2 regions of the Streptomyces sp. CC224B genome follow, and region 2 is predicted to be linked to the other one. Evidence: riboswitches for the same ligand, from Rfam matches in the RefSeq annotation. Region 2 holds a riboswitch; the other holds the start of a gene.
What was found. Region 2 has a riboswitch for cobalamin ahead of QK440_RS05310 (CbtB-domain containing protein). Riboswitches for the same ligand answer to the same signal wherever they lie in the genome.
Positions count from the first base shown of each region.

Region 1 (7,432 bases), on a different contig from region 2:
GATAGCCCTTGAGCCGGGCCGCCATGGCGAGGGAGATGCCGGTGTTGCCGGAGGTCGGTTCGAGGATGGTGCAGCCGGGCGTCAACCGGCCGTCCTTCTCGGCCTGTTCGACCATGTGGAGCGCGGGCCGGTCCTTGGTGGAGCCGGTCGGGTTGCGGTCCTCCAGCTTGGCCCAGACGCGGACCTCGGCGGACGGCGACAGGCGCGGGAGGCGGACCAGGGGCGTGTTGCCGACGGCCGCGAGCGGGGAGTCGTAGCGCATGCGTCGTCAGCTCATGCCGCCCGCGACGGCGGGCAGGATCGTGACGCTGTCGCCGTCGCTGAGCTTGGTGGACACGCCGTCCAGGAAGCGGACGTCCTCGTCGTTCAGGTACACGTTCACGAACCGGCGCAGCTCGTTGCCCTTGTCCTTGTCGACGAGGCGCTCCTGGATGCCCGCGTGCCGGGTCTCGAGGTCGGCGAAGAGCGCGGCGATGGTGTCGCCGTTGCCCTCGACGGCCTTCTCGCCGCCGGTGTAGGTGCGGAGGATGGTCGGGATGCGGACCTCGATGGCCATGGGGTGGGCTCCTGTCGGGAGGAAGGGGCGGTGGTGATCGAACGCGGTCCGGACGGGACCGGGCGGTACGGCGGCCGGGGGCGCCCGGGACGCCCGGCGGCCGGAGGTACGGCGCCCCGGGGCGCGGCGGGAGGGCGGGCGGCGCCGCGGTGCCGGCCGGGCTGCGGCGCCCGTCGGCGCCTCAGCGCCGACAGATGGCGCTGGCGAGACGGCACAGGTCGACGTGCAGCCGGCCGACGAGCAGGGCGCCCGGCGTCGTATCGATGCTCACGTCGTTCGAAACCATGCGGTCATCGTAACGATTCCCGGTCCGGGTCCCGGAATGTGATCTCGCATACCGGACGCATCCGGTTCGGTCCCCGGACAGGGGCCGCCCGGCCCGGCCCCCGCACGGGACGTGTGCCGCCCGGCCGGGCCCCCGTACGGGACGCGCACCGACCTGCCCGGCCCCGGTCCGGACCCGGGCGGCGGGGCCCCGGACGCGGACCGGCCGGGGCTCAGCCCGCGGGCGTCCGCTGCGGCGGCCCCGGCAGATACGTGACCGTGGGGGCGCCGGTGGCGGGGTGGACGGCCACCTCGGCGGCGACGCCGTACACCTCCGCGAGGAGCCCGGCGGTCAGGACCTCCCCCGGCGGCCCGGACACCACCACCCGGCCGCCGTCGAGGACGTAGAGGCGGTCGCAGTAGTACGCGGCCAGCGTCAGGTCGTGCAGCGCGAGCAGGTTCGCCGTGCCGAGGGTCCGGACGAGGCCGAGGATCTCCAGTTGGTAGCGGATGTCCAGGTGGTTGGTGGGCTCGTCCAGGACCAGGACGCCCGGCTGCTGGACCAGCGCCCGGGCGAGCAGCGCGCGTTGGCGTTCGCCGCCGGAGAGCTGCCCGAAGGGGCGGTCCGCGAGGCCGTCCGCGCCGACCTGGTCCAGGGCCTCGTCGACGAGGGCCCGGTCGGCGGCCGTGTCGGCCTCCCAGAAGCGCTTGTGCGGGGAGCGGCCCATGGCCACGATCTGGCGGACCGAGAGGTCGAAGCCGGTCTGCCCGTCCTGCGGGACGGTGGCGATCCGGCGGGCCCGCGCCTTGGCCCCGGCCGCGGCGAGGTCCGCCCCGTCGAGCAGGACGCGGCCCGCCGTGGGCGTGAGCGCGCCGTACACGCAGCGCAGCAGGGTCGTCTTGCCGCTGCCGTTGGGGCCGACGAGGCCGACCGTCTCACCGGCACGCACGGTGAGTGAGACGCCGTCGACGAGGCGGCGGCCCAAGGGGGTGGTGTAGCCGAGGTCCTCGGTGCGCAGCGCCCGGACGGCCCCCGCACCGGCGGCGTCCCCCGTCGCCTCCGTCGCCTCCGTCGCCTCCGGCCCCTCTGTTCCCTCCGGCCCCTCCGGCCCCTGGTGCCAGGTTCTGGTCATGCCGCCGCCTCCGCGCGTGCCCGGCCCCGGCGCAGTTGCCAGAGGAAGAACGGTCCGCCGGTGAGGGCGGTGAGGACGCCGACGGGCACGTCCTGCGGGGCCGCCACGGTGCGGGCCCCGAGGTCGGCGACGACCAGGAACACCGCGCCCATCAGCGCGGCCACCGGCAGCAGCGCCCGGTGTCCGGCGCCGACCAGCATGCGGGCGGCGTGCGGCACCATCAGGCCGACGAAGCCGATGGCCCCGCTGTGCGCGACGAGCACGCCGGTCACCAGCGAGGTGAGGACGAAGGCGCCCGCGCGGAACCGGGCCGTGTCCAGGCCGAGGACGGTCGCGCCCTCCTCGCCGACGAGCAGCAGGTCCAGCAGCCGGGCCAGCGCCACGAGCAGGGCCGTGCCCGCGGCCAGCACGGTCAGGGGCACGGCGAGCATGTCCCAGCGGGCGCTGCCGAGCCCGCCGAGCGTCCAGTACAGGACCTCCTTGAGGTGGTCGGCGCGGGCCGACATCACCAGGATCAGGCTGGTCAGGGCGGACAGGATGTACGAGACGGCCACGCCGGCGAGGACCAGGCGGCTGGTGGTGAAGCCGCCGCCGGGGTCGCGGGCCAGCGAGTAGACGACGAGCAGGGCGAGGAACGCGCCCGCGAAGGACGCCACCGGGACGGTCACCGTGGTGGCCAGGCCCGCGCCCACGCCCAGCACGATCACCGAGACCGCGGCGGCGGAGGCACCGGAGGAGACGCCCAGCAGGAACGGGTCGGCCAGCGGGTTGCGGACCAGCGCCTGGAGGGTGGCGCCGACGACGGCCAGGCCCGCGCCCACGACGGCCCCGAGCAGGACGCGCGGGAGGCGGACGTCCAGGACGATGGTGCGGTACGGGGACGGCCCCTGGGCCCGGCCCGTGAGGATGTCGAGCACCTCGGCGGGCGGGATCCGCACGGAGCCGTAGGCCAGCGCGGCGGTGCCCGCGGCCGCGAGGGCGAGGACGAGCAGGGCTATGAGGGTGCCGTAGGCGAGGCCGCCGGGGGCTCCCCGGCCCCGCCCCTTCCCGGCACCGGGGGCTGCGCCGCCGGACCCCCCGGACCCCCGCCGATCGCGCTTCGCGCTCGTCCGCAACCACCGGACGGGCGGAACCCCGGCCGGAGCGGGCTTCTCCGTGGGCATCACCGAAGCTGCTCCGCCAGCTTCTCCACCGCCTTGGGGGCTCTCACCCCCAGCACCACGTCCGACAGCGGCAGCACCGCGAAGCGCTTGTTCCTCACGGCGGGGACGTCCTTGAGGGCGGGGTCGTCGAGGAGGCGCTTCTTCTTCTGGGCCACCGTCGTCGCGCCGTAGTCGTAGATGAGGATCACGTCGGGACGGCGGTCGACCACGGTCTCCCAGGAGGCGTCGCCGAAGGGCTTGTCGAGGTCGGCCATGACGTTGCGGCCGCCCGCGCGCTCGATGATGTCGTTGCCGATGCCCTTGCCGCCCGCGGTGAAGGCGGTCTTGTCGCCGCTGTCGTAGACGAAGACGGACGGGGGCCTGCCGCCCTCGGTCCTCTTCGTGGCGCGGGCCAGTTCCGCCCTGGCCGAGCGCACCCACTTCTCCGCGCGGTCGCGGACGCCGAACGTGGCGCCGGTCTCGCGGATCTCCCGGTAGAGGTCGTCCATGGTGACCGGCTTGTCGGCGCAGCTCTCGATGTTGAGCCGGGAGTTGATGCCGGACTTGGCGAGGGCGGCGCGGGAGCGGCCGTCGTTCTCCGCGAAGGAGCTCGCGTAGCCGCCGTAGACGAAGTCGGGGTTGGCGGCGAGGAGCTTCTCGTACGAGGGGTACTCCTTGGCCAGGACCGGGCGCGACCTGTAGGCCTTCTCGTACTCGGGAAGGATCTTGTCGTCGAGGTAGGCGGTGCCGGCGATGCGGTCCTTCAGGCCCAGCGCCAGGAGGATCTCCGTCACGTGCTGGTTCATGGTGACGGCACGCTTCGGGGGCGCCTGGTACGTCGTCTTCACGCCGCAGTTCGTGACGGTGTACGGGAACCCGGCGGCCGTGGCCTTGCCGTCTCCCGCGCCGGAGTCGCTCCCCGGCGAGCAGGCGGTCAGGGGCAGCAGGGTCGCCGCGGCGGCGAGCAGTACGCGGATGCGCATGGCTGTGCGGTCCTCCTCCAGGGGATTTCCGCGTCCCCTGCGTCAAGTGGGAGGAGGCGGCAGGGCAGTTCCTGGCTCACGGCACGCGCGTGCCGGTCACAGTGGCGGGACCGCGCCGGAGTCACACCGGCTTCCTGGGTCCTGCCGCCTCGAAGGTCGTGCTCAGTATGCCTGGACGAGCCGCACCTCTTCCTCGGTGACCTCTCCGTCCACGATGCGGAACGAGCGGAACTGGAAGGGCCCGGCGCCGTCCGTGTCGGCCGTCGAGACGAGGACGTAGTGGGCGCCCGGCTCGTTGGCGTAGCTGATGTCGGTGCGGGAGGGGTAGGCCTCGGTGGCCGTGTGCGAGTGGTAGATGACCACCGGCTCCTCGTCGCGGTCGTCGAGGTCGCGGTAGAGCTTGAGCAGGTCGGTCGAGTCGAACTCGTAGAACGTGGGTGAGCGGGCCGCGTTCAGCATCGGGATGAACCGCTCGGGGCGGTCCGTGCCCGCCGGGCCCGCGACGACGCCGCACGCCTCGTCGGGGTGGTCCTTGCGCGCGTGCGCGACGATCTGGTCGTGCAGGGCCTGGGTGATGGTCAGCATGCCGGTCAGGATAAGCAGGCCGGACACGCGGACGGGCCGCCGCGTATCACAGAGCGATACGCGACGGCCCGCATGCCGGACCTCCGGGACCCGCGGGCCCCTGGGGAGGTGTCAGTCCTTGCCCGGCGCGGCGTCGGCGGCCACGGCGGTGTGCTCGCGCTTGCGGAAGGCGGCGCCCTCCGGGTTGCGGCTCTTGAGGACGAGGTAGGCCACACAGAGGATGGCGGCCCAGATCGGGGCGCAGTACAGCGAGATCCGGGCGTCCTTGTCGACGCCCATCATCACGATGACCATGGCGATGAAGGCGAGCGCGAACCAGCTCGTGTACGGGGCGCCCGGCGCGCGGAAGGTGGACTGCGGCAGGATGCCGCGGTCGGCCTTGCGGCGGTAGTTGATCTGGGAGACCAGGATCATGATCCAGGCCCACATGCCGGAGATCGTGGCGAAGGAGACGACGTAGTTGAACGCCTCGCCCGGCCACTGGTAGTTGATCCACACGCCGACGAGCATCAGCGCGGCGGAGAAGGTGGTGCCGACCAGCGGCAGGCCGTTCTTGGTGAGCTTGGTGAAGAACGCCGGGCCCTGGCCGTTGAGCGCGAGGTCGCGCAGCATGCGGCCGGTGGAGTACATGCCCGAGTTGCAGGAGGAGAGCGCGGCGGTCAGGACCACGAAGTTCACGATCGCGGCGCCGATGCCGAGGCCCATCTTCTCGAAGGCCGCGACGAACGGGGAGACGCCCGGCTGGAAGTGCGTCCACGGCACGACCGACAGGATCATGATCAGGGCGCCGACGTAGAAGACGGCGATGCGCCACGGGACGGTGTTGATCGCCTTGGGCAGCGTCTTCTCCGGGTCCTTGGACTCACCGGCGGTGACGCCGACCAGCTCCACGGCGAGGAAGGCGAACATCACGATCTGGAGGGTCATCAGCGTGTTGCCGATGCCGTTGGGGAAGAAGCCGCCGTTGTCCCACAGGTGCGACACGGACGCGGTGTCACCGGCGTCGGAGAAGCCGATGGTGAGGATGCCGGCGCAGATCAGGATCATGCCGATGATGGCGGTGACCTTGACCATGGAGAACCAGAACTCCAGCTCGCCGAAGAGCTTCACGGAGATCAGGTTGGCGCCGTACAGGATGACGGTGAAGATCAGCGCGTAGCCCCACTGCGGAATGGAGCCGTGCGTCCAGTACTGCATGTACTGGGCGGCCGCGGTGACCTCGGTGATGCCGGTGACGACCCAGAAGAGCCAGTACGTCCAGCCGGTCACGAACCCGAAGAAGGGGCCGACGAACTCGCGGGCGTACTCCGAGAACGAGCCGGAGACGGGGCGGTACATCAGCAGCTCGCCCAGGGCCCGCATGATGAAGAAGATCACGAGGCCGGCGATGGCGTACGCGAGGATGAGACTGGGGCCGGCCTTGTGGATGGCCTTGCCCGCGCCGAGGAAGAGGCCGGTGCCGATGGCACCGCCGATGGCGATCATCTGGATCTGCCGCGCACCCAGGCCGCGCTGGTAGCCCTCGCTGTCGCCGGACGCGCCGGAGCCCGCCGCGGCACCATTGCCGCCGTGCTCGTCGTGGTGTTCTTCGACCTGCACTGAGGTCATGGTGACGCCTTTCTCCATGCTGATCCGCGCCGCGAACTGCGGTGTCGCCGCGGACCAGGTCGTGATCCCCCGGATGGTGATGGAGTGCCGCCGGCGGTCTGCCGGCCCCTGGCGTGTTCCCGGCGACATGGGTGGCGTCACCGAGTGGTCGTGAACATTTATCACGACCGTCACAGTGATCGAATGAGCCAGGTGTGGCGCACACCACAGGAAGAAGCAGGCAAAAGGTACACCGGTTGGCATAGTCGGACAGTACGGTGACCGGATCGTTATCCGGATTTGAGCGTTCGTTGAGCGAACGCCCACGATCTTCAACGGGAGGTCACGCGGGCGTCGGGAAACCGTCACGTCCCCCTGCCCGAATCCGTACGCCGACCGCGGCCGCGAGGAGCCCCGCAGTCACCACCGCGTCACGGCTCACGGCTCACGGCTCACGGCTCACGGCTCACGGCATCAGCGTCTCGACGAGCGTCTCCTGGAGTCCGCCCAGCCACAGGTACGCCATCACCATCGGCTTGCGCGGGTCGGAGTCCGGCAGCCGGTAGAGGATGTCGGTGTCCTCCTCGTCGGTCACGTCGAGGCGGGTGCCGATCGCGAGCCGCAGGTCGTTGAGCGCGCCGAGCCAGCACCGCGAGTCGTCGGCCGACAGCTTGAGCACGGCGCCGCCCTCGCCCGCGACGGTCAGCGCGTCGAGGCAGCGGATCACCGCGAGCGCGTCGTCGCGCTTGCGCGCCCGCAGGTCGTTCTCGGTGAAGCGGCGGAACTCCGCGGAGTACGACCGCAGTTCGGCGGCCTGCTCCGCGGAGGCCTCCTCGGTGCCGGGCCCGCCGTACGCGTCCGGGAGCAGCCGCTTGAGCACCGGGTCGGCGGGCGGCTCGCTCGGCCCCTGCGTGAAGAGCTCGGCGAACGGGTCGCCGTCGGCGCCCGCGGGCTCCTCGCCCGGGCCGATCAGCTCCAGGAGCTGGACGGCCAGGGAGCGGATGATGGAGATCTCGACCTCGTCGAGCGCGACGGCCGCGCCGCCCCCGGGGATCGGTTCGAAGTGTCCTGGCATCGGTCGCGTCGCTACTTCCGGTCCTGCTGGAGGGTGGCCCACAGTCCGTACCCGTGCATCGCCTGCACGTCGCGTTCCATCTCCTCGCGGCTGCCCGTGGAGACGAC
Region 1 covers NZ_JASCXL010000108.1:15,888-23,319, forward strand. The annotation lists gene QK440_RS32440 (cysteine synthase) at 1-262, opposite strand, end outside; gene QK440_RS32445 (MoaD/ThiS family protein) at 269-556, opposite strand; gene QK440_RS41480 (putative leader peptide) at 738-842, opposite strand; gene QK440_RS32455 (ABC transporter ATP-binding protein) at 1,054-1,953, opposite strand; gene QK440_RS32460 (iron ABC transporter permease) at 1,950-3,116, opposite strand; gene QK440_RS32465 (ABC transporter substrate-binding protein) at 3,116-4,078, opposite strand; cobalamin riboswitch at 4,123-4,255, opposite strand; gene QK440_RS32470 (M67 family metallopeptidase) at 4,241-4,663, opposite strand; gene QK440_RS32475 (amino acid permease) at 4,775-6,271, opposite strand; gene QK440_RS32480 (hypothetical protein) at 6,270-6,425, shown strand; gene QK440_RS32485 (DUF2017 domain-containing protein) at 6,717-7,325, opposite strand; gene clpS (ATP-dependent Clp protease adapter ClpS) at 7,337-7,432, opposite strand, start outside.
Region 1: another riboswitch for cobalamin. It lies ahead of QK440_RS32465 (ABC transporter substrate-binding protein); the one in region 2 lies ahead of QK440_RS05310 (CbtB-domain containing protein).

Region 2 (7,432 bases):
GCGGGTCGGCGGCGGCCAGGACCGGGCGACGCCGCAGGCACCCGTACGGGCCGGAGGCGGCGGCACCGCGCACCTGCAGCCCACGGCCGCGGTCGCCGAGGGGACCGGCCCGGGCACCCGGCACGCGGTCGTCGGCCTGGTGCTCGCCGGCGCCGCCGCCGTCGCCGTGGCCCTCCGCAGCGTCCGCCGGCACCGCTCGGACTGACCATGAGCGGGCCCGAGCCCGGCAGCGGCAGGGGCACGCACGGCACGAGCCGTCTCGTCATGGGGCTGGCGTGGGCCGTGCTGCTGGTGGGCCTGTGGCTGTGGGGCAACGAGATCACCGATGTGCGCGGCGGCCTGTCCGACCCCACCACCGGCGACGTCGCCGCCGTCGGCCGCCCCGCCGGGGTCGAGCTGCCGGCCCCGCGCGAGCCGCTGCCCGCCGCCCGGCCCCTGCGCGTGGACGTACCCGCGCTCGGCGTGCGGGCCCCGGTGGTGGCGCGCGGCCTGGACGCGGACGGCGCCATAGACCCGCCGTCGTACGCGCGGCCGGGAGTCGTCGGCTGGTACGGCGGCGGGGTGCGGCCCGGGGCCGCCGGGGTCGCGCTGTTCGTCGGGCACGTGGACACCGAGAGCAGGCCCGCCGTCTTCTACCACCTCAGCGCGGTCCGCCCGGGCCAGCAGGTGGGGGTGGTGCGCGACGACGGGTCGGTCGCCGAGTTCACGGTGGACGACGTACGGGTGCTCAGCAGGGAGGACTTCGACGCCGGGGCGGCGTACGGCCCCCGCGAGCGGGGCCGCGCCGAGATCCGCCTCATCACCTGCGGCGGCAGCTTCGACCGCGCGAGCCGCACGTACTCGGCGAACGTGGTCGTCTCCGCCTACCTGACGGGGGTGGCGGGGCCGTAGCAGGCCGGGGCGAGGCCGCGGGCGGCCGGGGCGGTCCGGACGGGCGGGACGGCCGGGGCCCGGTGACCGGTGACCGCGGACCGGTCGCCGCGCCCCGGCCGCCCGGCGCGCTAGCCCTCCCGCGCGGCCGCGCCGCCGCGGACGGCGCGCAGGCCGAGGCCGCCGAAGACGGCCGCGAACACCGCCCACAGCACGACGTGCGAGGCGAGCGACAGCACCCGGAAGTCCCACAGCAGCGTCGCGTCGACCGGCACCGGGTCCGGGTTGTCCGGCAGCGTCCACAGCAGCGCGAGGACGGCGACCGCCGTGCCCGCCGCCGCGAGCTGCCGCACCGGCTGCGGCCGCGCGGCGAGGCGTACGTACACCTGCCACACCAGGAACATGCCGAGCACGCCGATCACGACCGCCGCCAGCCACATCGTCTGGCGGTCGCCCACGGTGCCGGAGTCGCCGACGCCCGGCGGGTTCGCCGGGTAGCGCAGGGCCGGGAAGAGGGAGACCGCGAGGAACGCGGCGGCGCAGAACGCGAGCGCTCTCGGCCAGGGCGCGGCGCGCGGGTCGCGCCGGTGCACCAGCGCGTACGCGACGGCGCACAGCACGCCGATCGCCAGGCCCGCGACGACCAGCGCGACCACCAGGCCCGCGTGCTGGGTCGAGCGCGAGAACAGCTCCTCGTGGTGCTGCACGGCGTTCGCGGCGGCCGCGTCGTCGTGGGCGTGGGCCTGCGAGCGGGCCTCCTCGGCGCGGATCGCCCTGTCCATCAGGGGCTCGGCGAGCAGCAGCGAGAAGAGCCCGGCGGCGAGCCCGCCCAGGCCCCCGGCCGCGAGACCGCGGCCGAGCAGCGACAGGACGGGGGAGGAGGCCACGGGGGAGGCGGCCGGGGAGTCAGGGGACATCGGGGAACGGGGAGCGGTCGGGGAGTTCGGGGACGGGGAGGAAGAAACGTGGTGCGGGGACGCGGTCATGGCGGACGCGGCCCCGATCAGTGGCAGGGGGCACCGAAGAGGTGCCGGCCGTCGTGGGCGAACTCGTGGAGGTAGTCGCCGGTCGCCGAGATCAGCGAACCGTTGTCCATGAAGACGGCGTACAGGGCGATCAGCGCGAGGATCACGGCCCCCGCCGCCAGCAGCCAGTCGCGGGTCCCGAGGGTCGCGGACCGTATCGCGGCGGTGTCGGTGTGTGAAGCGGTGTGCGCGGGCGCAGCAGACATACCGGGCTCTCCTTCTGGGGTTTCCACGCCCCATGGCAGGAGGACGACGGGGTCAGTTCCTGACTTCCCCACGCCCGAGCGTGGGGTCACAGTGGCGGGACCGTCCCGGAGTCACACCGGGTTCCTGGCGACCGTCGCCTCGACGTATGGACTTGTCGCCCGGAGAGTCGCAGGTGGTCATGGACACTGTCAACCAAAGGCCGCGCCCGGAGCCGGGCGCGCGCGGAGGGCGTACGCCCTCCGTCGACGGGCACCACCTGACCCGGTCAACGACCCGCTCCCCCCGGAGTCGCCGACCGGGCCGGTCCTCCCGTCGCGCACGCTCGAGCTGCGGGAGAAACCCGGCGTCGGCGCGGGGAGGCTTCGGATGGTCCGTCGGTCGTGGAGTGGCGCGCGCACATCCCGCAACGCCCCGGCGCGCGCGACAGCGCGCGCGGACCGGGATGCGCACCTCCGGCCGGGGGCTTGGGCCGTGCCTACGACTTTAGAGCGCGCGGCCGCGTCGGCCTAGGCAAGTTTGACGCCAACTGGCATGTGTGCAAGGGGAGATGGTCCCCCGGCCGGTACGTCACGGTCTCGTGGGATTGCGCAGGGTTGTGCCACGATTGAGCCACGGAACGTGCACCCGAGGGGGAGTGGATGTACCGCAACAAGGCAGGTCGCGGGCGGGGTGCCGCGGCCAGGGGGGTGCCGGTGGCGGCAGTGCTCGCGGGGGCCGCGCTGCTGCTCTCGGGGTGCTCGTCCGACGGCGGCGGCGACGGGGACGGCGACCGGGACCGCACGACCCGCCCGGTGGGGCAGCGGCCCGCGGACACCGGCCCGTTCTGGGTCAACCCCGAGGGGAGCGCGGCCCGGCAGGCCGCCGCGTACGAGAAGGACGGCAGGAAGGACGAGGCGGCGCAGATCCGCAAGATCGCCGAGCAGCCCGTCGGCGAGTGGATCGGGCCGGACCGGCCCGAGGAGGAGGCGCGCGGCCTCACCGAGGCCGCCGAGAAGGCCGGCCGGGACGCGCTGCTCGTCCTCTACAACATCCCGCACCGCGACTGCGGCCAGTTCTCCCGGGGCGGCGCCGCCGACGGCGACGCCTACCGCGCGTGGATCGACGGCGTCGCCCGGGGCATCGGCGACCGGCGCGCCACGGTCGTCCTGGAGCCGGACGCCGTCCTGCACATGGTCGACCGGTGCACCCCCGAGCAGTTCCACGAGGAGCGCTACGCCGCCCTGCGGGGCGCCGTCGAGACGCTCACCGCGCTGAAGAACACCAAGGTCTACCTGGACGCGGGCAACGCGGGCTGGTCGCACCCGGACGCCCTGCACGAGCCGCTGCGGCGCTCCGGGGCCGAGCGGGCCGACGGCTTCGCGGTGAACGTCTCCAACTTCCAGACCACCGAGGCCAGCGAGGCGTACGGCAAGAGGCTGTCGGCCGGGCTGGGCGGCAAGCCGTTCGTCGTCGACACGAGCCGCAACGGCCGCGGGCCCTACACCGGCGGGGGCAAGGACCCCTGGTGCAACCCCCCTGGCCGGGGCCTGGGCGAGGCGCCCACCACCAGGACCGGGGACCCGCAGGTCGCCGCGTACCTCTGGGTCAAGCGGCCCGGGGAGTCCGACGGCACGTGTCGCGGGGGGCCGCGGGCCGGGCAGTGGTGGCCCGAGTACGCACTCGGGCTCGCGCGAAGGAGCGCCCTGTAGGGGAGCGCCCTGCAGGGGCGCGGGGACCTGCGCGAGCAATTGGGGACGTGCCGCAGACGCGTCTGGTGGGTGTGTCGGCAGACGCGTCTGCGGGCTCGTCGTGGCTGGTCGCGCAGTTCCTCGCGCCCCTGGGGAGACTGGCCTCGGGGCATCGGTAGCGCATGGGCCTGGCTCGGGTGGCCTTGCCTGTTGGTGTGCGCCCCGGGGGAGCTGGCCTCAGGGCACCCGGAGCCAGCGGGCCTTGCTCGGGACGCCCTTCTCGTTGGTCACGAAGAGCATGTACCAGCCCGACTCCACCAGGGCGCGGTTCTTCGGCACGGTGACCGTGAGGCCCGTCGGGGACTTCTTCAGGCCGAGGGCGATCGACGTCTGGTCGATGTCCGTGACGTGGGTGGTGGCGGAGGGCCGGATGAGGCGGGCCCTCTTGACGGAGGGGGCGTCCTTCGTGGGGAACGTGCCGGACGCGCCCCGCTTCAGGGTCCTGGGCCCCGCCCCGAGCGCGGGCCGGTCGCCGCGGTACAGGTACGGCGGCGTGTAGATCTCCATCCGCTGCTCGAAGCGGCCCGGCTTCGAGTCCGCCGCGTCCCCGTACAGCGGGTCGGAGCCGAAGAACAGCACGCGGCCGTCGGGCAGCAGGAGCGAGCCCGCATGGTAGTTGCGGCCCACGTGCGGGTCGGCGACCTTCTCGAAGGTGTTCTCGCGCGGGTCGTACAGGCGCGCCTCGCGGATGTCGGAGCCGCCGCGGCCGCGGTAGTCCTCGGAGCCGCCGGAGACCAGGACGGAGTCGTCGGGCAGGATCGACGTCTGCGGGTAGCGGGTGCCCTTGTCCAGTTCGGGCCCGTCCACGAAGCGCGGGCGGGCCGCCCGCAGGTCGACGACGCGGGTCTTCTTCGAGGCCTTCCTGGACTCGCCGACGCCGCCCCCGCCGACGACCAGGTAGCGCTGGTCCTGGGCGGGTGGCAGCTCGACCGTGGCGGAGGTCTCCAGGAGGTGCGGGTCGCTCATGCCGGGGATCTTCCGGAACGTGTTCGTCCGCAGGTTCCAGACGCCGGGGTCGCGGCCGACGTCGTCGGGGCCGTAGCCCGCGTTGGAGCCGGAGTAGAAGAGCCTGCCGTCCGCCATCTGGAAGACCGCCGGGTAGGTCGGGAACTGGCGGACCTTCCTGGTGTACGCCCACTTCCTGGTCCTCGGGTCGTACACCTCGTTCTTGCCGGGGACGAGCTGGCCGATCTCGTCCAGGCCGGACAGGGAGAGCACCCTGCCGTCGGCGAGCGTGGTCAGCGTCGGGTACCAGCGCGCCTCGTTCATCGGGTCGACCTTGACGTACCGCTCGGCGACCGGGTCGAACTCGAAGGCGTCCTTGATGCCCTGGAAGTCCTTCTTGTCGAGGGCGAGCTTCTGCGCGATGCCGTACGTGTTGCGGGCGTCGGCGCCGGTGAGGCCGCGCACGCGGTAGTTGTCCTGCGTACCGGTCTCGTACCGCGCGCCGCTCCGCTGCGCCTCGACGTAGATGCGGCCGAGCCCCGGGTCGTTGCGCAGGAACCTCCCCGTCCGCCTGTCGAAGACCTTCCGCGCGCGCTCGACGACGACCGGGTCCTTCGACACGAACGTCCTGCCGTTCGTCCTTCCGGTGAACAGGGTGCCCGCGGGCAGCGTGATCGGCTTGTCCGGGTTCTCGTTGTGCACGATCATCAGGCCGCCGGCCTTGGTGACGTCCCCCTTCAGCTTCTCGTACCGCTTGGTGCCGCCCGCGATGAGCAGCCTGCCGTCGGCGAGCTGGGTGTGGCCGGTGCAGAACAGGTCCGTGGGCGTCGGGACCCGCTTGACGGTGTTCTTCTCCGGGTCCCACAGCCGGGTGTCGAACCTCTTGGCGTCGAAGTTCTCCTGGTCGTTCCCCGAGCCCGCCACCAGCAGGACCTTGCCGGTGTGCAGCAGGGACGCGTGGATGGTGTTCTGCCGGTACTCCTCGGGGAGTTCGACGACCTTCCAGTGGCCGTTCTCCGCCTTGTACTCCGGCCGGTTGATCCTGTACTCGTGGTACTTCCCGGAGCCGACGCGCCACAGCCAGGGGCCGTTCAGGCCGGCCAGTACCAGGACCACCGCGGTGCCCAGGGCGATGCGCCGGGCCCGGCGGCGCCGTGAGGGGTCGGTCATGTCTCGTGGCTCCCCGCGGTCTGCATGGTGTCACCGTGCGCGGCGCCCGGGGGCGGCGCGGGGTGCGCGGTCCAGCTCGGCCTCTGCTGCGGCGCGTGCGGCGCGGGGCGCGTGAACTGCCGTACCGGCAGGCCCTGCTGGTCCGGTGCGTGCCGGGGCTCCGCGGGCGCCGGCGGCGGCTGCGCCCCCTCCCGGTGCGTGCCGTACCACCAGAGGAAGATCGGCGCGGCCGTGACGAGCAGCGCGAACGTGGCCCAGACGACCATCGCCGGGTGCGCGTGGCCGTAGGTGTACGCCGCGGCGACGGAGCCGCCGAAGACCGCGACGAAGAACAGGTGGACGCGGAACGTGCCGAACAGCGTGTCCGGGCTCGTCGAGTCGCCCTTGGGCGTCACCACGAACGAGGACTTGCGGCGCAGCGCGGCGTCCAGCAGGGAGCGCGCGTAGATCGGCGCCGACAGGGCCGACATCACCATGCCCGCGACGCCGCCGGAGCCCTCGGGCTCGTGCGGCGACACGTTGTGCCGGCGGTTCCAGACGTACAGGCCGATCTGGAGCGCCGAGGCGTTGCCGTACAGCATGAGCCAGATGACCGGGTCGATGTTCACGCCGGACGCGCCGAGGCCGAGGAAGAGGGCGCAGCTCAGCGCGGCCAGGATCCAGTTGAGGGCGGACATCGGGTAGAAGATGACCATCATCGTGTAGTTGAGGAGCCGTCCCGGGGGCAGCGAGAACGGCGCCTTCCAGAACTGCTTCAGGATCGTCTCGTACGTGCCGCGCGACCAGCGGAGCTGCTGGGTGAAGAAGTCCGTCCAGGCGCCCGGCCCCTCGCCCACGGCCAGGACGTCCGGGGTGTAGACCGACTTCCACTTGCGGCCCGTGGCCGGGTTGCGGTGCCGGTGGATCTCGAAGCCCGTCGCCATGTCCTCGGTGATCGAGTCGTACAGGCCGCCGACCTGCTTCAGGGCCCGGATGCGGACGGCGTTGCTGGTGCCGACGAACATGGGCGCGCCGTAGGCGTTGCCCGCGCGCTGGATCAGGGCGTGGAAGAGGAACTGCTGGGACTCGGCGGCCTTGGTGACGAACGTGTCGTAGTTGCCGTAGACCTGCGGGCCGATGACGAAGCCGACGTCCGGGTCGCGGAAGAAGCCGAGCATCCGCTCCAGGTAGTTGGGCATCGGCACGTGGTCGGTGTCGACGGAGGCGAAGTAGTCGTAGGCGTCGCCGTGCGCGTCGAGCCAGGCGTTGTAGTTGCCGTGCTTGGTCCTGGCGCGGTGCGGGCCCTTGGGCCGGTTCCACCGCGCGACGCCCTTGCGGGTGAAGTGGTGCACGCCCAGGCGCGCGCAGACCGCCTTGACCTCCGGGTCGTCGCCCTCGTCGAGCAGCCACACGTGCAGCGTCCCGCGGTGGCGCAGCCCGACCGCGGCCTCCAGCGTCCTGGTGACCATCCCGATCGGCTCCTTGCCGGGCACGAACGAGGTGAGGAAC
Region 2 covers NZ_JASCXL010000008.1:72,378-79,809, reverse strand. The annotation lists gene QK440_RS05325 (hypothetical protein) at 1-205, shown strand, start outside; gene QK440_RS05320 (class F sortase) at 208-891, shown strand; gene QK440_RS05315 (CbtA family protein) at 1,002-1,787, opposite strand; gene QK440_RS05310 (CbtB-domain containing protein) at 1,874-2,101, opposite strand; cobalamin riboswitch at 2,134-2,258, opposite strand; gene QK440_RS05305 (glycoside hydrolase family 6 protein) at 2,741-3,790, shown strand; gene QK440_RS05300 (kelch motif-containing protein) at 4,007-5,944, opposite strand; gene QK440_RS05295 (cellulose synthase catalytic subunit) at 5,941-7,432, opposite strand, start outside.